Regions from separate parts of the Paenibacillus sp. 2KB_20 genome, predicted to be linked through region 1. Evidence: a T-box and tRNA genes for the amino acid it is inferred to sense, from the RefSeq annotation. Region 1 holds a T-box; the other holds one or more tRNA genes.
What was found. A T-box is a leader RNA that pairs with one kind of tRNA and senses whether it is charged. The one in region 1 lies ahead of AB4124_RS28730 (valine--tRNA ligase), so its partner is inferred to be a tRNA-Val.

Region 1 (15,075 bases):
GGATTCCAAACGGAATCAGCCCATTGATCCAAGCTACCGCTTCCTCATAGGTATGGAACGGAGCTACAGCTGCTCCCGAATGATCAACCATCGTTCTCACCTTCTGGTCCAAGTTCATCTTGCCCTCAGCCTCTCAATTCTTCGATGCGTGCGATCACTTTACTGCGTTTGTCCGAGTAATCCACAAGCTTCGCCCGTTCTTCTTCAATCACCTTTTCCGGTGCTTTCGATACGAAACCAGGGTTGTTCAGCTTCTTCTCCACACGCTCGACTTCGCTGTTCAAGTGCTGAATTTCCTTCTCCAGACGCGTGATCTCCTGAGCGATATCGATCAACCCGGCAAGCGGCAGATACATTTCAACACCTGTAACCACAGCGGTCATCGCCTTATCCGGCGCCTCAAGCGCAAGGGAGGACTGATACTCCGACGTGTTGCAGAAGCGGCAAATATAATCCGCATTGCGATCGATAATGCTGGCAATTTGCTCGCTTACCGGCTTTAATTGCAGCTCCACTTTTTTGCTCATCGGTACGTTTACTTCCGCCCGGATGTTACGTACAGCGCGGATGACATCCATCAGCAGGTTCATTTCGGTAACGGCTTCCGTATTCTCAAACGCCTCATCATAGGTCGGCCATGAAGCCAACATCACCGTCTCACCTTCATGCGGCAAATGCTGCCAGATCTCTTCGGAGATGAACGGCATGAACGGGTGGATCAAACGCATCGTGCGGTCCAGCACATAGGCAAGCACCGACTGCGTCTTTTTCTTGGCCGCTTGATCCTCGCCATACAGGGACAGCTTGGCAAACTCGATATACCAGTCACACAGATCATCCCAGATGAAATTGTAGAGCAGTCGACCGGTTTCGCCAAATTCGTAGGCATCAATTAGACGCGTAATGTCGCGGGAAGTTTCGTTCAAACGATGCAAAATCCACTTGTCGGCCGTTCCCAGCTCTCCGGAAATGTCGATATCCGCCGCCGTGAAGCCCTCCAGGTTCATGAGCGCAAAACGTGACGCATTCCAGATCTTGTTCGCGAAGTTACGCGCTTGTTCCACGCGTTCCCAGCGGAAACGAAGATCCTGACCCGGCGTACTGCCGGTCGATATCATATAACGCATGGCATCTGCGCCATACTGTTCAATAACCTCAAGCGGGTCGATACCGTTTCCGAGCGACTTGGACATCTTGCGGCCTTCGCTATCCCGGACCAGACCATGGATCAGCGTATCTTTAAACGGCATTTGATCCGTAAATTCAAGCCCTTGGAAGATCATCCGCGATACCCAGAACGGAATAATATCATAACCCGTCACGAGAACGCTCGTTGGATAATAACGTTTGAAATCCTCGCTGTCCAGATTCGGCCAGCCCATGGTCGTGAACGGCCACAATGCGGAGCTGAACCAGGTATCCAGCACATCCTCATCCTGTCTCAGATCATCCTTGCCAAGCTTCGCGCGCGCTTCCTCTTCATTCATGGCAACAACCACTTCGCCCGTCGATTCGGAATACCAGGCCGGAATCCGGTGGCCCCACCACAATTGACGGGAAATGCACCAATCGCGTACATTCTCCATCCAATGCAGGTAGGTTCGCTCGAAGCGGTCAGGCACGAAGTTAACGCCCTTGCCGGATTTCTGCGCATCCACAGCTGCTTCCGCAAGCGGCTGCATCTTAACGAACCACTGCGTCGACAGATAAGGCTCAACCACCGCACCGGATCTCTCGCTATGGCCAACCTGATGGACATGATCTTCGATGCGGAGCAATACGCCCGATTCCTTCATGTCGTTTACGATCTGCTTGCGGCATTCGCTCCGGTCAAGACCTTGGTACTTACCAGCAAACTCATTCATCGTCCCGGATTCATCCATCACGGTAATTTGCGGCAGGTCATGTCTCTGACCCATTTCGAAGTCATTCGGATCATGCGCCGGCGTAATTTTAACCGCTCCGCTGCCAAAGTCCTTCTCAACGTACTCATCGGCAATAACCGGAATCTCGCGGCCGACAATCGGCAGGACCAATGTTTTGCCGATCATGTCTTTATAGCGTTCATCTTCCGGATGAACGGCTACCGCCGTATCGCCAAGCATGGTCTCCGGACGGGTGGTTGCTACGGTAATGGAGCCGCTGCCGTCTTTCAGAGGGTATTGCAAGTGATACAAATGGCCGTTGACCTCTTTGTACTCCACTTCAATATCGGACAAAGCCGTGCGGGCAGCCGGGTCCCAGTTGATGATGCGTTTACCGCGATATATGAGCCCTTTATCATAGAGCTTAACGAATACTTCCCGAACCGCGTCCGACAACCCCTCGTCGAGCGTGAAACGTTCTCTGGAGTAATCGAGGGACAGGCCGATCTTGGACCATTGGTCACGGATTGTATTCGCATATAGATCCTTCCATTCCCACACTTTCTCAAGGAATTTTTCACGTCCCAGATCGTATCGGGTAACGCCTTCCTCGCGAAGCTTCTGCTCAACCTTGGTTTGCGTAGCGATGCCCGCATGGTCAGAGCCCGGCAGCCACAGCGAATCATAACCCTGCATCCGCTTTACGCGAATCAGAATATCCTGCAGCGTAAAGTCAAGCGCATGGCCGATATGAAGCATTCCCGTAACGTTTGGTGGAGGAATAACAATCGTGTACGGCTCCGCATCCGGTCGTTTGCCAGCTTCAAAGAAGCCGCCTTCCTTCCAGTACGGATACCATTTTTGTTCAGCTGCCTTCGGATCATACGTCGTCGGCATTTCTAACTGGGATTGGTTTTGTTTTTGATCCATATTTTCGTACCTCCGATACTGTTAATCAGTTTTGCCAACCCGAAATGTTTTAGCCTCCGGGCGTGGGCATGAATATCAATGTTTGGCATGAAACAAAAAAAGCCCTTCGTCCTCAAAGGACGAAAGACTGTTCTCTCGCGGTACCACCTTTGTTTCGTGCTTATAAATAATTCATCAACCGTGTCCTCCCATGAAGAACATGAAAGGCTTACGATCAAGCACGACACTTTACGCAGATAACGGCTGCGGCCGGCGAACTCTAACCAGGGTAGCAATCGATCCCTACTCTATCTCAAGTCCGCAACTCCGGGGTGACTTCGGCAAGCTGGTTCCTGCGGAATCTCACAGCGCTTGATAGCAATTCCGCTCTCTGAAGGCCATACCTTCCTACTCTTCCCGTTCAACGTTGTTCTAGCTTATGAAATACCTGTACATATTCTATTCAAATATACCGTGGTTGTTGCATATAGTCAATATTTCGAGTGTTTCCGATCGATTTAGACATCATACCTGCCGAATCAATAAATCTTATACATTGAAAAAGCAGGCCAAGGATGTCCTACCTTGACCTGCTTTTTCTTACGCAATTGCTCCCCCCACCGATTACTGGGGAATGTATAATACCTGTCCTTCTTCCACATTCTGCTCGGACATGCGGTTATATAACAAAAGCTCCCGCGGCGTCAGTTGATAACGCTCGGCAATCTCGTCGAGTGTCTCCTCACGCTGTACAATGCACATCCGGACCTTGCGGAACGGCGTTTCCTCGCGGCGGTTACCCAGGAACAGACTCTTCCACTCCACATCCTCGGCCGAAGCCGAATCAACCAATTCCTCCGCCTCTTCTTCCTCGTCCCGAGCGGCTTGATCCTGAACCGTTCTGCTCGATTGAAGCAATGAAGATAAGCCTACACCCGATGTGCTGTTTGTGCTGCTGTTCTTCGAGTTGAAGGCCACCTTTAACTCCGGTTTGGTCGGAACCTCTTCAACTTTAACGGAAACCTCCTCCGTTATATCATCCATATCCTCCAAAGGTACTGCTTCCTCAGCAAAAACAGGCTGGGTTTCCTCCGTTTCCGGTGATTCCAGCACCGGTACGGCTTCAACTTCTTCGCCCTTACGCTCAGTGACACCAGGGAAACCGGCTGCTGAATCTTCCTGCACCGGCTCCGGCTGGGAGGCAGCCCGTTCGAATTGCCATACACTTGGAATCGACGGCTCAGCTGCCTGAGCTTCCGTCTCACTATGTAAGGCATATTCGACCGTATCCCGGGCTTCAGTCGCACCGGAGATGCTTAGGGTGCTGTCCGAGGCCTGTGAATCCCGAGTTTGGTTCTCATACTGCGCCCAGGATGCCAGATACTGCTGTGTGCGTGCATCCGTCCCGGACTCTTGGGCTTGGGGCTGAGCCTCGTTGAAGTAAGAAGGTGAAGCCGAATTCGCATCAGTGTTGGCTCCGCCTTGAAACTGGTCATACGGGTTGGCTGCGAACTGCTGCTCCCCGTTCGAATAATCTGTCGCTTCAGGAGCATGTACCACTGTGAATTCCTCATTGGCCCATACTTGGTCACGGGCTCCCGGAGCCGCTGCCTGAATTCCTTTGAGCGACAGAACCCCTGTAATGTTCAAGCTGCGTTTAGATAACAAATCCACGTCAAAATTCTCGATCTCGACCGCGATGTCATCCAATGATGATACCCGGTTCAGCGGGACCGTGATTTCGACCGGAATCCAGTGTTCGAGCGGCTCCGTCTCTCCGGCTTCGGTGTCACCTTTATACAGGCCTGCAAGAAGCAGATGACCCCGAAGCGTGGCCTGGTCCTGCTGACTGATCACCTGAATGTGCGGGATCAACTCCGCCTCTTCCAATTCATCGATTCCCGGCAAATCTTCCGTTAAATTAATACGCTCGTAAATATCGAACCGCAATCCGTAGGACTGGTCAAACACGGGAATGTCCTCCTTTTTGGCATATACTATCCGTGATCTGTTATCACGGCATGAGCCTAAGTTTTGCCACTCAATTTATCTATATGCCGAAAATAGGAGAGCATGACTTTTTTGCGAATTGTGCGTGAAAGTTACCGGTTCATTCAGGATTTTTCAAATTTTCTTAACGGCCTGCTGACTCTATGATTTGCTCTCTTAACTCCAACATATCCTGAGGCCAGGGCGCTTCCACCTCGATACTCTCGCCCGAGAGAGGATGAGTAAACAACAGACGTTTGCCATGCAGCGCCTGGCGCGGGAACGTCTCGGGTCCTCCGTATAAGGAATCTCCCAGAAGCGGATGTCCCATATGACTTAGATGCACCCGGATCTGATGCGTACGGCCGGTTTCCAGACGAATTTGCAGCAGGCTGGCTTTTGGATACACTTCAGATGAGAGAATATGCGTGATCGCAGCCTGCCCGGTTAATGAAACCCGCCGGCGGCTTGCGTGATAGCGGTCTTTGCCTATCGGCAAATCGATTCTCTTCAGATCCTGCGAGACCCTCCCCTGAACGATAGCCGCATAAATCCGGACGATCTTCTTCTCCCGCATGGCCTCGTCAAGCTTTAGCTGCGCATATTCATTCTTGGCGTACAGTACGGGACCTGTTGTGTCCTTATCCAACCGATGAATATGCCGGACTGCCGTATGAATGCCTTCGGCTTCGTAATACGCAGCTACCACATGATTCAGCGTCGTCTCCGTGCTCTCGTTGTCCGGATGGACCGCCATGCCGGCCGGTTTGTTCACGACCAGGCAGAAATCGTCCTCGTACAATACATCTAGCTTCTGCCATCTCGGTTCGATGCCGTAATCCCGATAAGGAAAAAGGACCAGCCGAAGCCGGTCCCCTCTCCATTGTATCCCTTGCTCATGATGAAGCTTGCGATACAGCTTCTCGGGCATACCGACCGTTTCCATAAGCCACTTGGCAGCAGCCTCGTTCCGATCCGGCTGACCTAACAGCGCCTTGCCCGGCGTCATCTCCAGCCATTCGCCGCGTTTGCTCCAATTGCCCCCGTAACTCATAGGCTCTTGAAGGCATTGTAGTTGGCTTCGATGGTGGCATCGATATCTTCCACCGTATGCGCTCCCGAGATGAACATGCCCTCGAACTGGGAAGGAGGTACGCTGACTCCCTCTTCTACCATCGCTGCAAAATATTGACGGAAACGATCCAGATCACTTGTCTTGGCCGTATCAAAATTGACAACCGGCGTATTCGTGAAGAAAGGACATACCATGGACCCGATCCGGTTGATCGTAAGCGGGATCCCGAATTCCTTAGCGTTTCGCTCAAATCCGGCCTGAAGGCGGGCTCCTCGTTCCTCCAGCTGTTCATAGATAGCAGGCGTCAACAGTTTTAGAGTCGTGTAGCCGGCCGCCATGGCGAGCGGATTTCCGCTTAACGTTCCTGCTTGATAGATCGGCCCTGCCGGAGCAATCTGATCCATCAGCTCACGCTTGCCTCCATAAGCACCGACTGGCAGACCGCCGCCGATCACCTTGCCCAGACATGTCAAATCCGGCGTAACGCCATAACGTCCTTGCGCACAGTTTAGATCCACGCGGAATCCGGTCATGACCTCGTCGAAAATAAGCACTGTACCATAATCGGAAGTGACCTTGCGGAGTCCTTCCAGGAACCCTGGCTGTGGAGGTACCACGCCCATGTTGCCGGCCACCGGCTCAACAATGACTGCGGCGATCTCTTCGCCGAACCGCTTGAAGGCAAGCTCTACCGACTCCAAGTCATTATAAGGAACGGCAATGGTGTTGGAAGCCACGCTCTCAGGGACACCGGGACTATCGGGAAGACCCAGCGTTGCGATGCCCGATCCCGCCTTGATCAGAAGGCTATCGGCGTGACCGTGATAAGAGCCTTCGAATTTGATGATTTTGCTGCGCCCGGTATAACCGCGCGCCAGCCGGATGGCGCTCATGGTAGCTTCCGTACCGGAATTCACCATTCGCACAACCTCCATCGACGGCACGCGCTCGCAGACGAGCTTCGCCATCTTCGTTTCCAACAGGGTTGGCGCACCAAAGCTGGTCCCCTTCGCAGCGGTCTCCTGAAGTGCTTCAACGACCTCAGGGTGCGCGTGGCCCATAATCAGCGGTCCCCAAGAACCTACGTAATCGATAAAGCTGTTGCCATCGATATCATATACGCGGCTGCCTTCTCCGCGATCGATATAAATCGGCGTTAATCCCACAGATTTAAACGCACGTACCGGACTGTTGACACCGCCGGGAATGTATAACTTCGCTTCTTCAAAAGCAGAACGCGATAATTCTTCTTTCCGCATATCTTGGCTCATACGATGCACTCCTAACTCTTTAGTCGTTATTGGTTACTTGCTGCGCATCCAGCGTGCTGCATCCTTCGAGAAATACGTGATGATAATGTCCGCACCGGCACGCTTCATCCCCGTCAGCAGCTCCATCACAATCGCCTGCTCACTGATCCATCCCTGCTGAGCAGCCGCCTTAATCATGGAATATTCCCCACTTACGTTATAAGCGACAATCGGCAGATCAAACTGGTCTCTCAGCAATCTGACAACGTCAAGGTAGGCCATAGCTGGTTTCACCATCAGCATATCGGCGCCTTCCAGCACGTCCGTCTCCGCCTCGCGAAGCGCCTCTCTCACATTGGCCGGATCCATCTGATAGGTTTTACGGTCGCCGAACTGCGGAGCAGAATCGGCAGCTTCACGGAAAGGTCCGTAAAAGGCCGAAGCGTACTTAACCGAGTAAGACATGATCGGCACGTTATAAAATCCGGCTTCATCAAGTCCGGAACGAATGGCTTGAACAAAACCGTCCATCATATTGGAAGGTGCAATAATATCGGCTCCCGCCTTCACTTGGGAAACCGCTGTACGAACGAGCAGCTCCAGTGACTCGTCGTTTAATACATCGCCGCAGGTGTGACCGTCACGCTCAAAGGTATGCACCATACCGCAGTGGCCGTGGTCGGTAAATTCGCACAGGCACGTATCAGCAATCACCAGAAGATCGGGATACCACGACTTGATGAGACGGGTAGCCTCTTGGACAATCCCGTCATCCGCAAAACCGGATGTGCCTACGCTGTCTTTGGTCTCAGGAATTCCGAACAGGAGCACAGCAGGAATGCCTAGACTTACGATTTCGTCTACTTCCTCTTTCAAGGTATCGAGCGAAAAATGATAGACCCCCGGCATCGAGGAAATTTCGGATTTCACTCCACTGCCATAGGTAACGAAGATTGGCTGAACCAGATCCTCCGTATGAAGCACGGTCTCACGGACCATGCTGCGAATGCCGGCATTTTGACGCAGCCGACGATGGCGTACGATTGGAAAACTCATGACGTATACCTCCTGATGATGTACTTTTTGATCATGTATTTAAAAGAAAAGGATATTATGGCCCAACGCGGCGTGGATCGTTCTCATTCCAAATGCACAAGGTCTTCACCAGACTGTCGATCGTCGCTTCCTCGGCGAGGAGGGATACGTGCAGACCGGCTTCCTCTGCCGTCTGGGCGGTCAAAGGTCCGATGCAAGCAATCGTCGATCCTTTTAACAGTTCGGCAGGATCTGCTACGCCCATCCCCTTCAGCGCCTTCAGCAGATTGGTAACGGTAGAGGAACTGGTAAAAGTAACGGCGTGAATGCCGCCATCTTGAAGCAGTTTCAACAGCTCATCATCGTCCTCACCACACAGCACGTTCTCATAGATCACGGCTTCCGTCACGAGCAGCCCCATTTCCGTCAGCTTCTCTGGCAGCCACTTGCGTGCCAGATCGCCCCGAGGCAGCAGCACACGCTGACCAGGCTTGAGCTCTGAACCGTAAGCATCGATAATGCCTTCCGCCTGGTACCGCTCCTTAATGACTTCAGCGGCTATGCCGTAATTACCAAGAGCATGGGCTGTTGCTGGACCAACCGCGACGATGCGGGCAGAGGCTAGGGAACGAATATCGCGCCCATTCTCCTTCAAGTGGCGGAAAAAGAATTCGACTCCGTTCACGCTGGTGAAGAATACCCAGTCATACGTACTCAGCTTGTCCAGTGCTTGTTGAACGCCAGCAAGCACTTCGTCCTTCGAAGGCATGACGATGTCGATGACGGGAAATTCATAAGGCTCTCCGCCGAGCTCTTCGATTTGGGATACCAATGCACTGGCCTGGCTTCGGGCCCTCGTGACCAGAACTCGTTTACCGAACAGAGGCAGCCGTTCTGCCCACTTCAGGTGCTCCCGCTGAAGCACCACCTGCCCAACAACGATGACGGCAGGCGGCTGAAAATCCGCTGCCTTGACTCTGTCCTCGATGTCCGCCAGCGTCCCCGTCAGCGTATCTTGCTCCGCTCGGGTTCCCCATCTAATAAGAGCCACCGGGGTTTCTGGCGGCCTGCCGTGTTTGATCAGTTGACGACTGATATAGCCGATCTTGGCCACACCCATCATAAAAATCAAAGTCCCCGTTGCATTGGTCACCTTATCCCATTGAATCATCCGGTCCAGCTTTTCGGGACTTTCATGCCCGGTAATGATGGATAAAGATGAAGCATGGTCACGATGCGTCACCGGAATCCCGGCATAAGCCGGAACGCTGATCGCTGAGGTGATCCCCGGTACAATCTCGTACAAGATGCCATGACGGTATAACAGCTCCGCTTCTTCGCCTACTCTACCGAAGATGGTTGGATCGCCGCCCTTTAAACGGACGACCGTCTTGCCTTCCAAAGCATAATCAACCAGCAGCTGATTGATCTGCTCCTGCTTCATCGTATGCCGATCGGGGAGCTTGCCTACATAGACCTTCTCCGCTCCGGGCTTCATCCACCGCAGCAGCCGAGGGCTGGCTAATCGGTCGTACACCACGACATCTGCCTTCTCAATGCATTCCTTGCCTTTAATCGTGATCAGGCGTGCATCGCCCGGTCCTGCTCCCACGAGATAAACCTTGCCTGCCATCCCCTCAACCCCTAACTTGTGCCAGTATCTTCTCCGCTCCTTTAGCTTTCAGCTTTGCAGCCACTTCCACTCCGAGCGATTCAGGGTCGGTTCCTTCGGCGCTTTCCTTCAATACGATTTCGCCGTCAGGAGAGCCAACCATTCCTGTTAATTGTATAACGTTTTGTACTCCGCGGGAATCTTCGGCATCCACATTCTTCAGGACAGCGTAAGCCCCGATAGGCACCTGGCATCCTCCGTTCAGCTCGCTCAGAAACTTGCGTTCAGCCGCAACGGTTCGTGCGGTGACATCATCATTATAAAGTGAGAGCAAATGCAGCAGCTCAGCATCGTTCTCGCGGCATTCAATCCCGAGTGCGCCCTGGCCAACGGCAGGCAGGCTAATATCAACCGGCAAGTACGATGTGATCCGGTCCTCCCAGCCCATGCGCTGAAGACCTGCGGTCGCCAGAATGATGGCCTGAAATTCACCATCCTCCATTTTGCGAATGCGAGAATCGATATTCCCTCGAATCCATTCGATCTGCAGATCCGGCCGATAGGCCTTGAGCTGGCTGGACCGGCGCAGACTGCTTGTCCCCACTTTGGCACCTGTAGGAAGGTCATCCAGCGTTACCCCTTCTTTGGAAATCAGGCAATCACGAGGATCCTTTCTTGCCGGCACCGCGCCGGATACCAAACCTTCGGGCAGAACAGAGGGCATGTCCTTCATGCTATGAACCGCCATATCAATCTCACCGTCGATCATTGCCTGCTCGATTTCTTTGACAAACAATCCTTTGCCGCCTACCTTGGAAAGCGTAACATCCAGTATGCGGTCGCCCTTGGTGACGATTTTCTTGACGGTGAAGTCATAGTCCAGACCATGCTCCTTGGCTAAACGCTTTAAATCATCGATAACCTGTCCTGTCTGTGTCAGTGCCAGAGCACTTTGTCTACTGCCAACTACGATTGTGCGCATCTTTCATTCCTCCTGATTATTCGCAATCCACTGCTTGATTTTATCCTCACTCCAGGGCGCATAACCTTCGCGGCGGATCTCTCCGAGCATATCCATGCGGTATGCCTTGTGCAGCAGCCGCCTGCGTGCATCAGCAGACTCCACCTCTTCCCTGATTATCGAACGCATCCTATATAAAAAATCCAAATAATCCTCATACTCAGGCCCGAACTGTTCTTCGAGATCGTCGCGTATACCGCGTGCGGCCATCGGCCCAGCTCCTGATGTTGATACAGCCAGTGTAAGCCTCCCTCGCCGCAGCACTGTCGGGTTGATAAACGTCCCAGCCTCGCCGTTGCTGGCTACGTTAACCAACACGCCAAGACGATCGGCGTCCTCCGCTATCTTCAGGTTCAGCATGCTGTCGTCCGTTGCCGCATGAACCATGAACGCGCCTGTCAGATCGTCTGATTGATACTTCCGCTTCGTCCATCGAAGAGCCTTCTCATTGGCCAAACGTTGAAGTTTCTCGCTTCGTAGTATGGGACTTACAATATGTACGCTTGCTCCGGCATTCAGCAGGGTGTCGGCTTTACGTTCCGCCACCTTGCCGCCGCCGACAATCAAGCATAGACGTCCCCTGCAATTCAGCAGGATGGGCACATAATGATCATCATATGCCATCTGCCATCACACTCCTGACCAACTATGGAAAGCGGACCACGTATTGAGAAAGAAATTCAAAATAATGAATCCATACCCGATTAAGGCCCATATGGCTGCTTCCCTGCCTGACCTTCTCCACAGGCGACGTTTGATGAAATAAACCAAATACATCGCAAGAGCCGTCAATGTAGACAGGACTTTGATATCCAAGAACAAGGTCCATCGCCCAGCCATGGCCACCGACATGACGGCCAAAATGAGCGACATGACCAGAATAATCGTTCCAGCCATCAGCGCCTTATAAGAATAAACATCAAGCTTCTCCAGACTCGGCAGCCTGCGGATCGTATCATTCCATTGCTTGTGCTTCAGTTTCCGGTGAAGGAACATATAAATCGCCGCAAACACAGCCCCGACGGTCAAAGCGGCGAAGCTGACACTCGCCAGGGCAATATGAATAAGCAAGAGACGATGTTCCGTCTCCCAGCTATACAATGCATTGTCTCCCGCCGTGAACCATAAACGATTGACCAGCATGACGCTAAACCCGACGAGGTTCATTAACAGGACGGCAAATTCCGACCGCTTCAAATACGCCAGGGCAATCGAAGTAATCGATATGCAGAACGCCAGCAGGAACAGGAAATCAAACAGCGTAAACACCGGGAAGTGGAAATGTCCGCCTTCCATCGCTCTGATGCTGATTCCGGTGAATTGTAACAGTGCAGTAATAACAAGAAGCCCTGTGCCTATCCGCTTCGCCACCGAATTGCGTGAAACGCAATCCGAGATATAAAACAGAAGGCTCAGGGCATAGATACAAATGCCGGTGATATAAATTAAGTTTAACAGCATGGGTTTGTACTCACCCTCCTCAAAGGGTGGCTGGGGCTAGAGACACCTTAAGCGGTTTCTCTTCTGCCTGCTGATCTACAGCATTCTTCGTCCGTTCAGCTTTAACGGGTGCAGTTGCTTTCTTGTTGCGGCTGCGGGCTTCCTGCTCATTCTCATGGATCAGGCTTTCCAGCGCAAAGATTTGTGAAAAATAATCCAGTGCTTCACTGCCCTGCTTGCCGCCCGTCATTTCCTTAATCCGGTTAATGGGATCATGCATCATCTGGTTAACGATGCTCTTGGTCAAACGACGGATGACTTTTCGCTGGCGTTCATCCAGTTCTGGAAGCTTGTTGAACAAGCTTTCCATCGTTTCTTCATGAATGGTATTCGACTTCTCCTGCAAGGCCCGAATCGCCGGTCTGACACCGAGCGTCTTCAGCCATGTGTGGAATGCATCCATCTCTTCTTGAATCATTACTTCAATCTTCGCTGCTTCCACTCGGCGCATTTCCATATTGGTCTCTACAATGCCTTCCAGATCATCAATATCGTACAAGAACACATTGGAAAGTTCCCCAATCGCCGGATCGATATCCCGTGGCACAGCAATATCAATCATGAACAACGGGCGGGCCTGACGTTTCTTCATGCTCTCTTTAACCCGCTCCGCATTCAGAACATATTCATTCGAGCCCGTAGAGCTAATAATAATATCGACTTCATGCAGCAAATTCTTGGCTTCGGCTATGGTGCACGGCGTCCCTTGGAACTTGCGTGCAAGTTCCTCCGCACGGCCAAGCGTACGGTTGGCTACAATTACTTCCGCAGCACCGTTGGCATAAAGATGCTTCACGGTAAGTTCACTCATCTTGCCTGCGCCGAGAATCATTACTTTTTTGTCGTTAAACGTACCGAAAATCCGTTTACCCAGTTCCACCGCAGCATAGCTGACAGAAACAGCACTCTCTCCGATCGATGTCTCGGAATGAGCCCGCTTGCCGAGCGTAACAGCTTGCTTAAACAACATATTAAACCAAGTACCGGTGGCATTCTGCTGCTGCGACGTCAAAAAAGCATTGCGCACCTGTCCCAGGATCTGCGTCTCTCCAATGACCATGGAATCCAAGCCGCAAGTAACCTTAAACAGATGGGAAATCGCTTGTTCGTCTTCATATATATAGAGGTGCTGTGTAAATTCTTCACGATTAATGCCGAACCACTGTTCCATAAAACTGCGGATAAAGTAGCCGCACATATGAAGGCGGTCTACCACAACATAAATCTCAGTGCGGTTGCAGGTAGCGACAATGACGCCTTCCAATACGCTCTTGGTTGAATTTAGCTGCTCTAACGCCTTCGGCATGTCTTCTTCCGAGAATGTAAAACGTTCTCTGACTTCCACGGGCGCCGTGCGATAGTTCAACCCAACAACGACGATGTGCATTGCATGTTCACCTGCCTATTTCTCCGAGTAGTTTTGCCGTTCACAACGGACTGTCTTGACCCTGTTCATTATATCACAGTATATTGAGCACCCTTGTCTATTTTATGAAATGTTTATGAAATCCCCATACTTCTTCATTCCATTCATGAAGATTTCTACCTGTAGATCGTACCTTACTATTGTGGATATAGAACACCTTAGATATACGTGTTATTTTCTACGAAATCTCATTTCAGAGAACGACGGACTGGAAATCGGCCGTACTTCTCAATCCCCAAAATAAATAACCATGGAAACCTCCATGGTTATCAGTATAGGCATTTTTTTAGAAGGCTGGATTAAACGAGTTCAGCCTGGTTCATCTCAGGCGTTTCCACGGTCATTTCGCCGAGTCCTCGCACGAGTTTCTTAGCATAGCATTTTTCAGGTTTCAAAGCGGATACCAGATAGTCAATAGCCAGTTGCGGATCTACTGTCTCCCCGCAGGTATAACAGTCAATCGCAGCAAAACCTCTCTCAGGGTATGTGTGAATCGAGAGATGGCTTTCCGACAGCAACACCAGCACAGTTGCACCTTGTGGTTCAAATTGCTTGGATTGGACGGACATTACCGTTGCTCCACATGCTTCAGCGGCTTCCACCATCTGAGCTTGCAAAAATTCTGCACTGTTCAATAGTTCAAAATCGACTCCCCAAGTATCAACAGCAACGTGTCTTCCGAAAGTTGAGTATTCCATCTTCCGGTTTCCCCCTTCCTAGGAATAAAATGTTTGAAAATTTCATCCGCTAGGACCTACGTCATTCACTTCCCGAGGGAATAATCTCTCGCAACATTACATGTCCTGAGTGAATCCTGGTTCCTATATTCTTTTCAACGAGATTAAAAATAACATCTATGACGCTTAAATGCAACACCTTTTTCGAAAATAACCCATAAATATTTTACAGCTCAATATATGTGCGATTGAACCACTTGGTGTCATGGATCCGTGAATAAAAAAGGCGCCCTGTTACAGGGCAGCCTCCTTAGGCCTCTAGCACGAATAGGCGTTGATTAAACCGTCGCAGCCGCTCATCTATGGTCTTCGTAATAAGATTATCATTCCCTGCTGCAATCCGTTGGTCTAGAAGCACGTTAATATGATGCTGGATGGATTCGATCTCTTTCTCTGCTTCATTGCTGTTGAAGAGTCGCTGCAGCTCTCCTGCCGTATTCTTGTACTCATAAATGACAATGCTGTCGTTCCCGGTGACTTGCGTAATTCTGTGCACCGTTCCCGCGTGGTAGTCGTAGCTCATCGTAAAGCCGCGATAAATCCGATTCACTTTACCTGATCCCTTAAAAGCCGCAAACAGTTTGCGTACGGCATTTGTCAGATGGGGAGTAACCAATCGGCACGACAGCTCACAGACGTACAAGCCATTCTTGCGT
Region 2 (15,075 bases), on a different contig from region 1:
ATGGGCTTAACTACTTATGCTTGGGTGAAGAGCGAAGTGAAGCCTGCCGAGGTAGCATCCTTAATTAGTAAGTCCAATGTGATGGAGAATGAGCTGATCAAGATTGAGATCGCTGAGGATGGTTCCTTCTCCTTGACGGATAAAAAGAACGGACAAGTATACCGGGATCTGGGCGTCTATGAAAATACCGGAGATATCGGTAATGAATATATGTACAAACAGCCGGATGGCGAAGCAGCATTGACCACGAAGGGCCAAACCGCCCAAGTTTCGGTTCTGGAAGATACGCCTTACCGCGCATCCATTGAAATCGTTCATAACTGGTCCATTCCGGCTATGGCGGACAGCAAGCTGGATGAAGAGCAGCATGAGCTCATCTATTATCCGAACCGCAAAGCGCAAAGATCGAGCGAAATGGTGCCAATGCGCATTCGTACCGTAATCAGTCTGAACCGCAGCGGTAAAGGCGTGGAGATCGAAGCGACAATGGATAATCAAGCGAAGGATCATCGGGTGCGTGCATTGTTCCCAACGGATCTGCTGGCATCGTCCCATAACGTGGATTCCATGTTTGAAGTGGCAACTCGGGATAATGAACCTGCTGCCGAATGGGAGAATCCAAGCTATACGGCTCATCAACAGGCATTCGTTGATGTCTCGACAGCTACTGCAGGATTGACGGTAGCTAACCAGGGCTTGAATGAATATGAAGTCCTGCGTGACGGCCGGAATACCATCGCTGTTACATTGCTTCGTTCCGTAGGCGAGCTCGGTGACTGGGGGTACTTCCCTACGCCTGAAGCTCAGTGCATCGGCGTGCATACGGTACGTATGGAGGTCATTCCGCATCAGGGCGACGGCATGAAGTCAGGCGCATACGCCGAGGCTTACCAATTCCAAATCCCATGGACGGTTGCACAGACCGGTGTTCATGCCGGCGCTGTCGCATCGACTTCCGCACCGTTTGAATGGAGCCATGAAGAACTTGCATTCTCTTCCCTGAAAGTGAATCCGAAGACCGGGGATCTGATGCTGCGCTGGTTCAATATGGCAGGCACGGATACTGAGCTGAAGCTGAAATCTTCTCTACCTTCCCAGGGTGTGTATAAGAGCTCTATTCTGGAAGTAGAGGGAGCGGTTCAAAGCTTTGATGGCGATGGAAGCTTCACGCAGCCGGTTAAGCCTCACGAAATCGTAACACTGGGCGTTAAAGTTTCGGTCAAGTAAGCATTTATTATGATATAGCGCTGGGAATGTTGTTGTACATCCCGGTCCAGCAAAGCCCGATTCCGAAATTACAGGGATCGGGCTTTGCTCCTCTTGCCTAATGACAGGCAGATTCCTGAACGCTCTGAAATATATATAATGAAAAGGCTGCTCTCCCTAGGTCTTTGCGGACGGCTGGAGGGCAGCTCTTTATTGTACTCGGCTTAATTATTGATTTTTCCCTTGGTTTTGGTCTTTCTCGTAAGCAATCAGGGTGATATCTTTGCCTGTAAGCTCGGCAATCTTGGTCTCGGCGTCTTCAATCGCTTTCAAGGTACCTTCATTCCCATTGAGTGAGGCAATTTTATATTCCTCCGAATGGATGTCCATGTGAATCCCCCCTTAGATGGTTGATAACAAATATAATGATAAGTTATCCTATACAAGATGGTTACATACCTGTTATTCAAAGAATTGGAATGAACTTGAGGAATGGAGCGGAGTATGGTTCCTATACGTCCAATTTAAAAAAGCCAGACACATGAAATGTGTTTGGCTTTTTGCGTTCTTATTTTTGGATGAGGACGGGGGTACTCATTTTCACCTTGTCGTAAAGCCAGCGTACGTCTTTATTATGCATCCGTATACAACCTGCCGACACGTACTTGCCGATCGAGTTGGCGTTGTTGTTTCCATGTATGGCGTACGCGTAGCTAACTCTACCGTTCACTTTCACATTAATGCCGAGCCAGCGATCCCCAAGCGGATTGCGCGGGTCTCCTCCCTTGATGCCTTCCTTGTAGTAAGGTCTGTTCTTCACTTTTTCGTGAATTCTGAACAGGCCTTCCGGCGTATAGGAGGGTTTTTTGCCTGTAGCGACGGGAAATGTTTTTATGACCTTACCTTTTTCATAATACGTCAGTTTGTTGGTGGATTTATCAATGACGATAAACTGTGCGTACTTGGTGTACTTACTGTCCAGCTTCTGTCCGGAAGCGCCTTGGGATACGGCGGGGAAAAAGAAAACCAGCAGTAAGGTGAAGATCAGTATGCGGCTGATGCCCTTAATGATGTCCGATCACCTCTTTTCGTTCTCCCCCATATATATGCAGCTATTCGCGAATGTTGACGGAAATGTGCATAAGCCGAAAAATAGAACAAGTTGTTTTCAAAGAGAGATATAAGGGCGCGGAGGGGACATTCTATCGAATATCGGATCGTGGCTTGGTTGTACGCAAATGACCTCCTGAAGGGATTTCTTCAAGAGGGTTTTCGTGTTCATTATGGCAACCACTTGAAATCGACACTAATGTCGTTTATGATGAAATGAGTTAAAAAACGACATTTCTGTCGTTTGTATTGAGGTGAAGTTCATGGAATCGATATTGATGTTAAAGGGCGGAAAGAGGGATGACTTATGTGTCCAAGGGTTAGTGAGGAATATAAACGGGAGAAGAAGTTTGAAATATTGACTGCAGCCAGGCGTGTCTTTATCAGAAAGGGCTACACCCACACCGTGATGCAGGACATTATGGATGAAGCGGGCATGTCCCGCGGAGCCGTGTATGCGTATTTTGATAATGTGGAGCATGTGTTTATAGAGGTTCTGCGTTTTGACGACCAAGAGACGCTCGGTTTTTTTGAACCGGATCCGCAATATCCGATATGGAATCAGTTGATGGACTGGGTTCAGAAACAGCAGGGTGATATTTCGCTAATCCAGCATTCGCTTGTATTGGCCAGGGCGGAATTTTTCCTGTCTTCCTCTTATGTTCATGCCAAGAAGGAGTATCCCTATATAACTGAACGTTATCAGCTGACCGTTGAGGCCATGGGCCGGGTCATTCGGAAGGGCAAGGAGCAAGGGGAGTTTCGGCCACGATTGGAACCGGATGCCATAGCACGTTATATGATTTCGTTTCTGAACGGACTGATGCTGGATACCTTCCAACTCGGACCGACGGTGACTTGCGTGCCGGAGCAGCTGGAAACCTTTATACATTCTCTTAATGCAATGTTAAATCCGATAACACTAGAACCATGATGATGGAAAGGGTGCTTTTTGAATGCTATTTGAATCTGCTAGACTTGCTTGTCGAAAAATGACGATAAACGACGCGGAGCTGTACCATTCCTGGCGCAATGACCTAGAAGTGATGCAATCCACCAGTCCCAACCTGGATACTTATCAACTGGAGGAGACAAAGGACTTCGTTCAGCAGGTGATCCTGGGTTCTTCCTCCTCGAAGAGCTATCTGATCCAGTTGAAGGAAACCGGCAGACCGATTGGCATCATGTCATTGATTCATATCGATACCAAGAACCGGAACGCGGAATGTATCATCGACATTGGCGAAAAGACCTATTGGGGCAAGGGTTACGGCTTTGAAGCGATGACGCTTTTGCTTGATTATGCTTTTTTGGAGCTGAATCTGCACCGGGTAAGCTTGCAGGTATTTTCCTTCAACCATAACGCGATCAAACTGTATGAAAAAATCGGATTTGTCCAGGAAGGCAGCTCCAGACAGAGCTTGTACCGGAATGGCGTCTGGCATGACATCGTACACATGGGGATATTGCAGAGCGAGTATATGCGTCAAAAGGTTGATTTTCCCTCCCTTCCATAATAAGGTAGGTATGTGAAGACAATGAGGGAATGGGAGAATAATATCATGTCTGAAAATGAAGTGTTATTGATTCAAGACCTGCGCATGAAATATGATAATCGTTATGTGCTGAACGGTATCGACTTGGAAGTACGCCGCGGCGAGATGATTGGATATATCGGTCCGAACGGCGCGGGGAAGAGCACGACGGTCAAGATTATGCTTGGGCTGGTTGAGGGGTACACGGGGACAGTGCGCATATTCGGTCAGGATATTTCCGATGGGAATATCGATTATAAACGGAGAATCGGATATGTGCCTGAGGTGGCGGAATTGTACGATCAGTTAACGGCAGCCGAGTATTTGACTTTTATAGGTGAGTTGTACGGACTTACATATGATGCAGCGGATTATAAGGCGAAGCAATTAATGGATTGCTTTGACATGGAAAAGGCTTATCACTCACGGATCGCTACGTTTTCAAAAGGAATGCGGCAAAAGGTGCTGCTGATCTCGAGCCTGCTGCATGATCCTGATCTATTGTTCCTGGATGAGCCCTTAAGCGGGCTGGATGCGAACAGCGTGATGGTAGTCAAGGAAGTACTGGCCCAGCTGTCTGCCCAGGGCAAGACGATTTTTTATTCCTCACATATCATGGACGTCGTTGAGAAAATCAGCAGCCGGATCATTCTGCTCGCTGACAGCCGGGTAGTGGCGGACGGAACGTTCAAAGAATTGCAGCAGCATTCCCATGAGGGGTCCCTGGAAGAAGTGTTTAATCAGCTGACGGGGTTCCATGACCATGCCCGTATTGCAGAACGGTTCGTATCGATCGTTCGGGAGGGAAGCTGATATGGCGGGATCGGATTCATCGTTTCGGATGCTGAAGATACTGGATCGATTTCAGGGAATCATCTCGAGATTGGGTGTCGACTATAAAACGCTGCGCCGGATACTCCATGTCAAATTGTTGATGGATTCGAGGCGCGCACCCGTCATATTATCTTCTAGCAACCGGAAGAAAGAAGAGCAGGACAAGAACCTGTTTGTCAGCTCCCTCTGGCTGTATGGCTTAATCGGGCTTGTCCTGACGCCGTTTGTGTTCTGGAGCGATCCGGAATATTTAATGCCGATGAGCATCCTGTCTGCGATCCTAATGTTCCTGATTATGAGCTCCATGATTTCAGATTTCTCATCCGTTCTGCTGGATGTGCGCGACCGCAGCATTTTGATGACGAAGCCGATCGACGGTCGAACGGTCGGATTGGCGCGATCGATTCATGCAGGAATTTATTTGCTGCTGCTAACCGGAGCGCTCTCAGCAGGCTCACTGGTCGTGGGATTGATCAAGCATGGCGTGCTGTTCTTTCTGATCTATATCCTGGAGTTAATACTGATGAATATGCTCATTCTGGTGAGCACCTCCTTGGTTTATCTGTTGCTGCTCAAGTATTGGGATGGAGAGAAACTGAAGGATCTGATCAATTATGTACAGATTGGACTTTCCGCTACGCTGGCCATCGGCTATCAGTTTGTGATACGTTCCTTCGATCTGATTGATTTTCATCTGGTATTTAAGCCGGCCTGGTGGCAGATTCTGCTTCCGCCGGTGTGGTTTGCGGCTCCGTATGAGTGGTTGTTTGGCGAGGGGAGCAGGTGGCTGGCTGTTCTCTCGTTGCTGGCTATATTCGCCCCGATTGTGCTTATGATCGTCTATGTCCGTTATATTCCTTCGTTCGAGCAGCATCTGGAGAAGCTGGCTCACAGCGAAGCGGGAAAAGGGCGGGAGCGCGGGCGATTGGACAGATTCTTGGCCAAAATGGTATGCGGGTCGCGCACGGAGCAAGCTTGTTTCCGACTATCTGCCAGCATGCTGAAGAACGAGAGAGAGTTTAAACTTAAGGTGTATCCTACACTTGGGTTGTCCGTGTTATTGCCTTATTTATTCTTTGTCTCTACGATCCGTAACTCCTCATTGGCGGAAATCAGCCAGGGATCGTCGTACTATGTACTGCATAGTATGCTCATCATGATTATCACCGTCGTTATGATGCTGAAATTCTCCGGCAAACCCAAGGCCTTCTGGTTATTTGGCGCAGCCCCGATGTCAAGCATGAATCCCTTATACAAAGGGGCTTTAAAGGCTTTTGCCGTCAAAATGTTCGTGCCGCTGTTCTTTGTGAACGCGATCGTGTTTCTGATCGTATACGGTTTCCGTATTATACCGGATATTCTCATCATACTCCTTACCGGATTGGTGTTGATTCCCTTGTCAGCCAAGGCAATTCTGCGCAATCCACCGTTCTCTCAAGCGTTTAATATGGCGCAGCAGAAAGATGGCTGGTGGGTGTTGTTATTCTTTTTTGTTATTGGTGGACTTTGTGGTTTACATTATGCAAGCAGCACGATTCCTTATGGTATGTTGGCCTATATCCTCGCGCTGCTCGTTGCGAATGGCATGGCATGGACCAAGCTGTATAAGTAAATTGGGGAAGGCATCCGATTGGGTGCCTCTTCTTTTATTTTGTCAGATAATTGTATATTTGCGTTTAAAGGTGGTTGAACAAGAACGTAGGTTCGTATATAATGGAAATATAGCAAATTAACTTCCTATTTCACTCTTCACTGCATAAATCCATGATGGATTCCCCCACTTATGTATTTAATTACCTGTTGTTATGCCTTCCGGGCCTTATATAATCAACTTAGATGATGTCAGGATGTTAAATAGTAGGATCTGAGTTTATTCTGGATTAGTCATATTCACAAGGTCGTGGATTCTTGATAACTAATGCTTGGTTTTCGTTTGGTATACGGATTGAACGTTTCAGTGGTTTAATTCGTTTTGGTGTATAAGAAGTTCTAAGTTGTTCTGTTTTAGAATTTTTGAGCCAAGCCGGAGCTATAAACGACGTTTAATGTTTTTGCATTTTCCATCACAGTTTCCAGACATATAAGAAGTGGCAGGCGCCATCGGAATTGACCTCAAGAACATGCATCATTAGGACGACTCGATAGAAACTGAGGGTCTGTCGGTATATCGTTTATTTATGGACGTTATAACCATCAGTGTAATCAGGTTACATCGGGAAGTGGCGTAGCACACATTTAACCATTTCTTATGGTGTAGGGAGGAAATCTTTGAATGGAAGTTATTTGGTTTATGGTGTTTTCAACATTTGAAACACTGGCGATTTATTCACTAATCATGACATTGCTTAGATTTAAGACAACAGAGTACATATGGCAGGCGTTGATTGTCATGATCCTTGCCAATTTGCAAAGTTTCGTTATGCGCAACGAGCTTCACTTGGATTTTCTCGCCCCTCTCATTACCGTATTGATCTTCGTTTTCTTGTTTTCTGCCATTATTAAGATCCCAGTTATCTGGTCGGCGATATGTACCATTCTGGGGTATATGTTTTATGCTCTAATTCAGGCCTTTTACATGCTATCATTGTATGGCTCAATCGAAGCTACACACAACAATGAAGTAGATGGCTATGTACTTCAGCTATTATCGTCAGTGACGGGTTTACTCATTTCTTGGATTATGTATAAGTTTGCAATAGGTTTTACATATGATCTCGAAAAGTTGCGTATTAAATTTGAGCACATCTTACTAATCTCCCTCATCGTAGTCGTTTTGATCTTATTGGCGATATTATTTTATCTTAATCGGTTATGGCTTCTTCTTCTCTTTTTTGGTATAACTTTTGGTATTTTCTTATTTTATGCGATCCAATCAAAGGAGTGACAATTAATGATTGAAAGAGCCGCCCTTTGGATATCGGAAGGTATTAAACGACAAGTGCCTGAACACCCTTCATCTGTTGGAGTTTTAAAGCATGCGATCGCAATTCTATTAAATATACTATTTATTGTTACATTTACTTTATTAATATCCATTTATACCGGACATATGAAGCAGGCTATTACAGGTTTGATCGGTTTTGCACTGCTAAGACAGTTCTCTGGAGGAATCCACGTTAAGACTGGCGCTGGTTGTATTGTTATTACTACTGCTTTGTTTACTGCAGTGTCTTTTGTTGATTTAGGCGAACTGCCTACACAAATTTTGAACATCCTAAGTTTTTTGTTAGTCGTTTTATTTGCCCCTAGTAAGATTGCCAAGCAATCAAGAATACCAAGAAAACATTATCCTAAACTTCGTCTAATTAGCTGTATTATTGTTGGGGTGAACTTTCTCATTCAATCACCAACATTATCCATAGTATTCTTTATCCAGGCACTGAGCCTAATTCATTTGAAGGGAGGTGAGTCAAGTGTCGGTAATCAACAAATCTAAGCATGGCTTATTTTCATTTATCGCATCTGCTCTTACGGTGGTAGCTGTATTCTTTGTTAATACTGCAAGTCCTGTTTTTGTGTATAGTGGTGATACACCCGAAGAGCTCTTGAAATAACCTTTCTAAATATGAATCCATTATTATTCTGTTTATTGAATTCCGGTACCTACTAGGTGCCGGATTTTTCTTTTACTATCAACATCAACAAAGCATGATCATGCAAATTAAACTGTAGTCATCATGACCAGGATTTATAAATTGCTGCGTCCTCCTTTAATCAAGTGCAGTCAGGGTAAAATTGACATTGCTAAAAGAACGAATGTTCGCATATAATACAAACAAACGTTCTGGTTAGAGGTGGTGGCATGATGTATAGAATTACCTGGAGCAAACCATAGAAATCATATATGAAGACAGGAAAGGGAATATCACCCAACGGAAAATACAGATACACAGTATTCGGGATCATCGGATACGGGCAACGTGTCTGGAGACTGGAAAACCTCGGGTGTTTAATGAACATAATATTCTGTCCTGGAGACCCGGGAAAGGAAGGGGAACGCATGCTTCCTGACGGAACGAATATGGCTGAGAATCTCGGTCAACCCAAATAGGCAATAGTATTCGAAAATGAAAAACCCCTGACGCCAATGGCATCAAGGGTTTTCGGTAATGATCTGTAGTGGGCTCGAACCACTGACCCCTACCCTGTCAAGATAGTGCTCTCCCAGCTGAGCTAACAGATCATGAAATATTTAAAAAGGTAATTCATATATTACCAGCAGACAGTGTGGCTGTCAATGGTTTTCTCGTTATAAAAAATCACATTCCGGTTCAGACTAAATACAGCATGATTATGCCAATGGAGGAGTGTGAATGGCATGGCAGGTGGGAAATCCCATCATTTTAATCGAGCCAGTCTGGTGCTCTCGTTGCTGGGGGTATCTGTACTAGGGAGCGGTTGCAGTATCTCGGAGAGAACGTCGGTGCAGCTGGAGCCGCTACATGGGCCTGCGGCGCCTGTAATGCTTGATGTTTACGGACGTTCGATAGATCAGGACGTATATTCTAAGCAGGGAAGCGGATCACTGGAGCCGGTATCCCCGATGGATTCGGTGGATACCTTACGCGATCTCCATCCGTAATGGGTGCAGCAATGTCTATAACAGATCGGTCATACCAATATCCTTATCTTCTGCTAGAACAGCGAGCAGAGCAAACCGCCGGCAGGCAAGCTGGCGATTTGCTGTAAAACGGCCGATGCTATTCCTCATCCCATTTGCGGGAATAACCTTTTTTAATCGCCCAAAAGATAGGGTAGATGATGATGGCTGAGATGATAACAGCCCAAAATATCGTGGTTCCCATGCCCATAAAGGCAATGCTCCTTTCAAAAAAACGTTAGCTTATACTATACAGGAAAATGATTATTTTGTATAATAGCTCGATCTGCGATATTACAAGGAATTGATTCTACATAAAGAGGTGTTGAAATGGCAGCAGAAATCATAAATGTATCAACCGAAGAGCAGTTGCAACAGGCGCTGGATATCCGGAAGGATGTTTTCGTGCTTGAACAGAAGGTTCCGATTGACCTGGAGATTGATGATTACGATCGTCTGGACTCCGATGCACATCATGTCCTGATCAAGTCGGAGGGACAGTATGCGGCAACTGGACGTATCACCTATTACAATAAGGACTCCGCCAAAATGCAGCGCATTGCGGTACGTAAGCCATTCCGATCCAAAGGGATAGGGCGTGTGCTGATGATGGCATTGGAAACGCAGGCGCGTGAATTGAAACTGCAGTATTCCGTGCTGGATGCCCAGGTGCAGGCGGAGGCGTTTTATCGCAAGCTGGGGTATGAGACGATTTCGGACGAGCCGTTTGATGATGCTGGCATTCCCCATGTTCGTATGAAAAAGGAACTGTAGGCATCTTCTTAACTATAAGGTGGCTGATGATCCCATCGTCCTAAAAGGAAAGACCTCGAGTATCGACTCGAGGTCTTTTTAGGCATGAATTAAAAGCTTGGCATATTATCCAGGTTGTTGCTGGGATCGCCATCCGCATTGGAACGAAGATGTTCATCTCCGTCACGTCCACGGAATACGTTCACGTTTTTGATTTCTTTATTCTTGGCCATCTGTTGTGCAGTCTTGTAGTCCACGACACTACCGTTATCCAGCTTCAATTCGATGATGTCGCCGTCGCCATTTTTACGGACGCCTACGACTTCTTGTTGTTTATTATCCATATAGATCGCCTCCCGGAATTAGTGTTCCCGGGAACCCTCATAAACTATTCATCTATATTGAACTACAATTCGTATACCCGCTGCTGCTCCACAAATTCCATGATTCCGGTCTTGCCAATGAAAGCTTCGACCTCATCACTGTAATGCATGAGATAGGTGCGTTCCTGAATTTCTTCAGGAAGGCTGAGCAGCTCATCCAGTGTCGTATGAACCTCGCCGGGGCCTTGCAGCTGACATTCATGCAGAATCACTTCACAATCCCGCTCATTCACCAGTTGGTTGAGCAGGATCGGATCGAATACCATGTCAGCACTGTAAAATATCCGATCATTCAGATAAAGCGAATAGCTGTCCTTGCCGGGAATATGCTGCGTATGAATCAGCTCTACCGAGATGCCTGATGAAATATGGGCCTTCACTCCCGGTTTCAGAGGGTGTACGTCAAATACATCATGCAGGGAGGAGATATGTCCCTGTTGATATAATCCGCCTTTGAGTGAATGTTCCCATATCGGTTCCACCAGCGATTCAGCAATGTAAAGCGGGAGTTTGCGGTTGTATTTCATTTTCATCATAAAGGCAAGCTCTTCGAGTCCGCCCACATGGTCGGCATGAATGTGTGTGATAAGCACGGCATCGATATCGTTAAATGTCTTATTCAGCTGATGTAGTGCCATTGGAGCGGTGATGCCGCAGTCGATCATAAGTGTGAAATTCCCGTCATGTACCAGTGCGTTATTGTTATAGTAGTTCTTGGCAAACGCACTGCCGGTGCCAAGCATTTGTAATGTCAGTGTCAATGGATGAAACCTCCTGATGATATGATATGTAGTCCAGTATGCTAATGTATATTTTAACGAATTCCACGTTGATTTACACGGATTATATGATCGAATCGGCCCTGAAATGCAGTATAATTCGCGATAGGCACAGACCTTACTGCATGAGGAAAAAATTTTACCACAAAGTGCAAAATTGTCCGCAACTTGTTTTTTGACATGTAGTATACACATATAACAACAAGATGAGCCAATGGAGGGAAATGAATATATGAAGTGGAAAAAAGTGATGGCATGTATGTTAGTGCTCTCTTTAATGGGTGGCAGCACCCTTTTGTTTGCAGATTCCGTCAATGAGCGAGTCCGTGTCTGGCTAAACGGTCATGAATTGAAGGATGGTGGATATTTAATTGATGGCAAAACCTATGTGCCGGTTCGGGAATTCGACGGGGCTGTGGATTGGAATCCCGCGAATGGACAAGTTCAAGTCATCAAGCCGAACGTGCATATTTTTCTGTTTAAAGGAGATACTGTATTCGGCAACGTGAACAAGGGTAAGCTGAAATTCAATGTTTTTAGCCAGGTGGACAGCTTAAACAACGATATACACTCAGTGAAAGTAGCGATTGAGGATCCTTCGGGCAATATCAAGGATATTCAGTCCCAGGAAGTGAAGGATCGCAAGGATAACTTCTGGTTCCGAACTTATGATTTCACGTACGATTTTAAAACGGCGGGCAAATACTCGGTAGGTTTTTATGTAAAAGTCAAACCGGATGACGGATTTGTGAAAGTTGCAGAGAAAGTGATCACCGCACTTAATTGATGGGCCTTTGGCCGCTTGGCAGAAATTGACCTGGAGAAGCTATCCGTGATACGATACGAAAGTATGATAATTTAACCGAAGTGAGGTTTTTTCAATGAGTGAACACAAACATGAACACGGAGATGCTTGCGGCTGCGGTCATGACCATGACCACGACCACGAACATGAAGAGTTTGTGCTGACATTGACGGATGAAGAAGGAAAAGAAGTAGAGATGGTTCTTGTGGAGACATTTGATGTCGGCGAGAAACTCTACGCGCTTTTGCTTGAACGCGAAAATCCGGAAGCGGACGGCGTCATTCTACGTATGGAAGAAGAGAACGAGGAAATGGTTCTTTACAATATTGAGGACGAAGAAGAATGGAATGAAGTAGAGGCGGTTTACAACGAACTGGTCGCTGCTGCAAACCAGGAATAAGACTCCTAAGCAATAAACCCGGTGCGAACCTCTCGCACCGGGTTTATTGTATTTACAGCTGCCATTTTAGAATATAGGATCCGTTTCCACGATGACTTTAACATTTTGGATACTGCGGTCCTCAGGACCTTTCACCGGAAGGCCTACCTCGACATGATCGATAATGTAATCGATGTTTTCCTGGGAAATCACTTCGCCCGGAAGCAGAATCGGAATGCCTGGCGGGTAGACATAGATGAATTCGGCAATAATGCGTCCTGCCGATTCCTTGAAAGGTACAACCTCTGTATCCCCGTAAAACGCATCGCGAGGGATAAGCGACAACTGCGGAATTTCTGGTGTTTTCACAACCAACTCGTTAATCTCATTCACATGCATGTACTGATTCGAAAGCTCGCGGAGCGCTGTCAGCAAAATATCGATGGCCTCCTGATTGTCTCCCGGTGTAATGAGGCACAGAATATTGTACATATCACTGAGCTCAACTTCAATATTGTAGTGATCCCGCAGCCAGTTCTCGGTTTCATATCCTGTAATGCCGAGATGGCGTACATGGATCGTCAATTTGGTCGGATCATAGGAGTATGTTGCTTCTCCGCCTAATATTTCTTCACCGAAGCTGTACAAACCTTCGATTTTATTGACTTCCTGACGTGCATATTGCGCCAATTCAATCGTCCTTGCTGCCATTTCTCGTCCATGCAGCGCCAGACTGCGGCGTGAAGTATCAAGCGATGCCAGCAGGATGTAGGAGGTGGAGGTTGTGGTCAGCATGCTGATGATCGTCTGTACGCGATAAGGATTGATGTATCCGTTCTTGGTATTCACGTTCAGTACGGAGCTCTGCGTCATCGAGCCGCCGAGTTTGTGCACGCTGGTCGCAGCCATATCGGCCCCGGCTTCCATTGCCGACATCGGAAGATCTTCATGAAAATGGATCAATACGCCGTGCGCCTCATCCACGAGAACGGGTACGTTGTAGCTATGAGCCAAATCCACGATTTCTTTCAGATTGGCGCTTACGCCGAAGTATGTCGGGTTAATGACCAATACGGCTTTGGCGTCAGGGTGACGTTTTAATGCTTTCCGGACCGAGCTGATGGTGATGCCGTGATCGATGCCCACATTGGCATCCTGGGCAGGCGATACGAATACAGGCTTGGCCCCGGTAAAAATGATGGCGGAAAGCACGGATTTATGGACATTGCGCGGTACGATGATTTTATCGCCAGGCGAACATACCGACATGATCATAGTCATGATCGCTCCACTTGTTCCTTGGACACTGAAGTAGGTGTGATCGGCATCGAATGCATCGGCGGCCAGCTTTTGGGCTTCCTCGATGACGCCTGTAGGTTGATGTAAATCATCCAGCGGCGCAATATTGATCAAATCTATAGAAAAGGCGTTATCCCCTATAAATTCCCTGAATTCGGCATCGGTGCCGAGGCCCTTCTTATGTCCCGGAATGTGAAATTGCACGGGGTTTTTGGCCGCATGTTCTTTAAGTGCGGTGAAGAGCGGTGTACGACTGTGGTCCATGGACGTTGTCACAACCTTTCCCTATGTTTATTTTCTTATGATTTGTTGATTTCTGTTTTTATATAAACAAAATTGAGTATAGCAAAATAGGGGGGGAATGCAAGGAGAATGAACGTCTTTTTTTGTTTTGTCCAGCAACGCTTCAAACTTTAGACATATTAAGGAGGAGCAACAAGATCTTCATCGTTCCTTCATTAAAATATCATCCATAAAAAAAACGTCTATCGACGTACTTTCTCAGAAGACAGACCGCGGTTAAAGGAAGTTTTTCTTGCGATTATAGAATTGTTCAGCTTCGCTGAAAATTTATAAATTCTATAATCTTAAAAAAAGAGCTGCACCAGCAGCCCTTTTCATCAACATATCTTGCTCATTAAAACGCCATTTTATAAAGCGGCAGCAGCGACTCAAACGTCTCCTGCACCTTTTGCATCAGCTCGTCCCCTTCAAGCTTGACGGCTTCCTCGCGCGGGATGCGCAGTCCGCACATGACTTCAGCCTTTTTCACCTGCTTCAGCTTCTCAATCAGACGCGTGAAATCCTCCTCGCTCATATCCTGATGAGGGGTGCCGGACGGGTTCATGTGATCCATGGACCAGTAGAAATTTTTGGGCATCGCCTTTGCTGTTTTCTTCAGCTTGGCTTCCAGGTTGCTGGCAAACACGGTCTTATTGGGACTTTCGTAAATAATCGCGAAGATGACAAACAGATGGGTTCCGAACATGCCTACCTCAAAATGAGGCAGTGCTTTGTACCCGCGTTTGCTGGCAGCCCAAGCGACCCAAGTGTCAATGGGAGGATTGACAGTGCGTCTTGCATGCTTGGCGACATGCACAAACATCTCTTCCCCAGCCAAGACGGATACATAGGGGGCGAGCTCAGCCCCTAGCGCCTCCAGCTTGGGTCTTACCCGTTCAATGAGAACCTCCATACGGGCTTCAAGCCCGGGAACGGAGAATACGTCGAAATCTTGATCTGTAAATCCGGTAACCGTCATGGATGTGATGGCCTCCCTGTTGTAGATGATATCGTTACTAAACTCGGTTTTTGGATAACTTATTATACCATAAGGCGAATGGACATCACGCATTACCCAGAAAAGCTTCACCGTATGTTCATGTGGGCTAA

Region 2: it has a tRNA-Val gene. The T-box ahead of AB4124_RS28730 (valine--tRNA ligase) is inferred to sense a tRNA for this amino acid. The anticodon was not compared.

What each region holds. Positions count from the first base shown of each region.
Region 1 covers NZ_JBFRHH010000015.1:28,265-43,339, forward strand. Annotated here, with positions in the region: gene AB4124_RS28725 (bifunctional folylpolyglutamate synthase/dihydrofolate synthase) at 1-118, opposite strand, end outside; gene AB4124_RS28730 (valine--tRNA ligase) at 126-2,795, opposite strand; T-box leader at 2,908-3,208, opposite strand; gene AB4124_RS28735 (LysM peptidoglycan-binding domain-containing protein) at 3,399-4,745, opposite strand; gene AB4124_RS28740 (RluA family pseudouridine synthase) at 4,909-5,817, opposite strand; gene hemL (glutamate-1-semialdehyde 2,1-aminomutase) at 5,814-7,109, opposite strand; gene hemB (porphobilinogen synthase) at 7,143-8,144, opposite strand; gene cobA (uroporphyrinogen-III C-methyltransferase) at 8,200-9,756, opposite strand; gene hemC (hydroxymethylbilane synthase) at 9,761-10,717, opposite strand; gene AB4124_RS28765 (precorrin-2 dehydrogenase/sirohydrochlorin ferrochelatase family protein) at 10,721-11,380, opposite strand; gene ccsA (cytochrome c biogenesis protein CcsA) at 11,387-12,217, opposite strand; gene hemA (glutamyl-tRNA reductase) at 12,237-13,643, opposite strand; gene speD (adenosylmethionine decarboxylase) at 13,982-14,380, opposite strand; gene AB4124_RS28785 (non-ribosomal peptide synthetase module) at 14,670-15,075, opposite strand, start outside.
Region 2 covers NZ_JBFRHH010000003.1:396,833-411,907, reverse strand. Annotated here, with positions in the region: gene AB4124_RS11290 (alpha-mannosidase) at 1-1,227, shown strand, start outside; gene AB4124_RS11285 (hypothetical protein) at 1,435-1,596, opposite strand; gene AB4124_RS11280 (L,D-transpeptidase) at 1,775-2,149, opposite strand; gene AB4124_RS11275 (TetR family transcriptional regulator) at 2,624-3,250, shown strand; gene AB4124_RS11270 (GNAT family N-acetyltransferase) at 3,273-3,833, shown strand; gene AB4124_RS11265 (ABC transporter ATP-binding protein) at 3,879-4,664, shown strand; gene AB4124_RS11260 (hypothetical protein) at 4,666-6,297, shown strand; gene AB4124_RS11255 (hypothetical protein) at 6,958-7,569, shown strand; gene AB4124_RS11250 (accessory gene regulator ArgB-like protein) at 7,576-8,121, shown strand; gene AB4124_RS11245 (cyclic lactone autoinducer peptide) at 8,090-8,239, shown strand; gene AB4124_RS11240 (hypothetical protein) at 8,505-8,696, shown strand; tRNA gene AB4124_RS11235 (tRNA-Val) at 8,796-8,868, opposite strand; gene AB4124_RS11230 (hypothetical protein) at 9,004-9,267, shown strand; gene AB4124_RS11225 (GNAT family N-acetyltransferase) at 9,616-10,059, shown strand; gene AB4124_RS11220 (DUF3892 domain-containing protein) at 10,149-10,382, opposite strand; gene AB4124_RS11215 (MBL fold metallo-hydrolase) at 10,445-11,182, opposite strand; gene AB4124_RS11210 (copper amine oxidase) at 11,433-11,987, shown strand; gene AB4124_RS11205 (DUF1292 domain-containing protein) at 12,082-12,405, shown strand; gene AB4124_RS11200 (aminotransferase class I/II-fold pyridoxal phosphate-dependent enzyme) at 12,472-13,947, opposite strand; gene AB4124_RS11195 (DUF1054 domain-containing protein) at 14,321-14,944, opposite strand.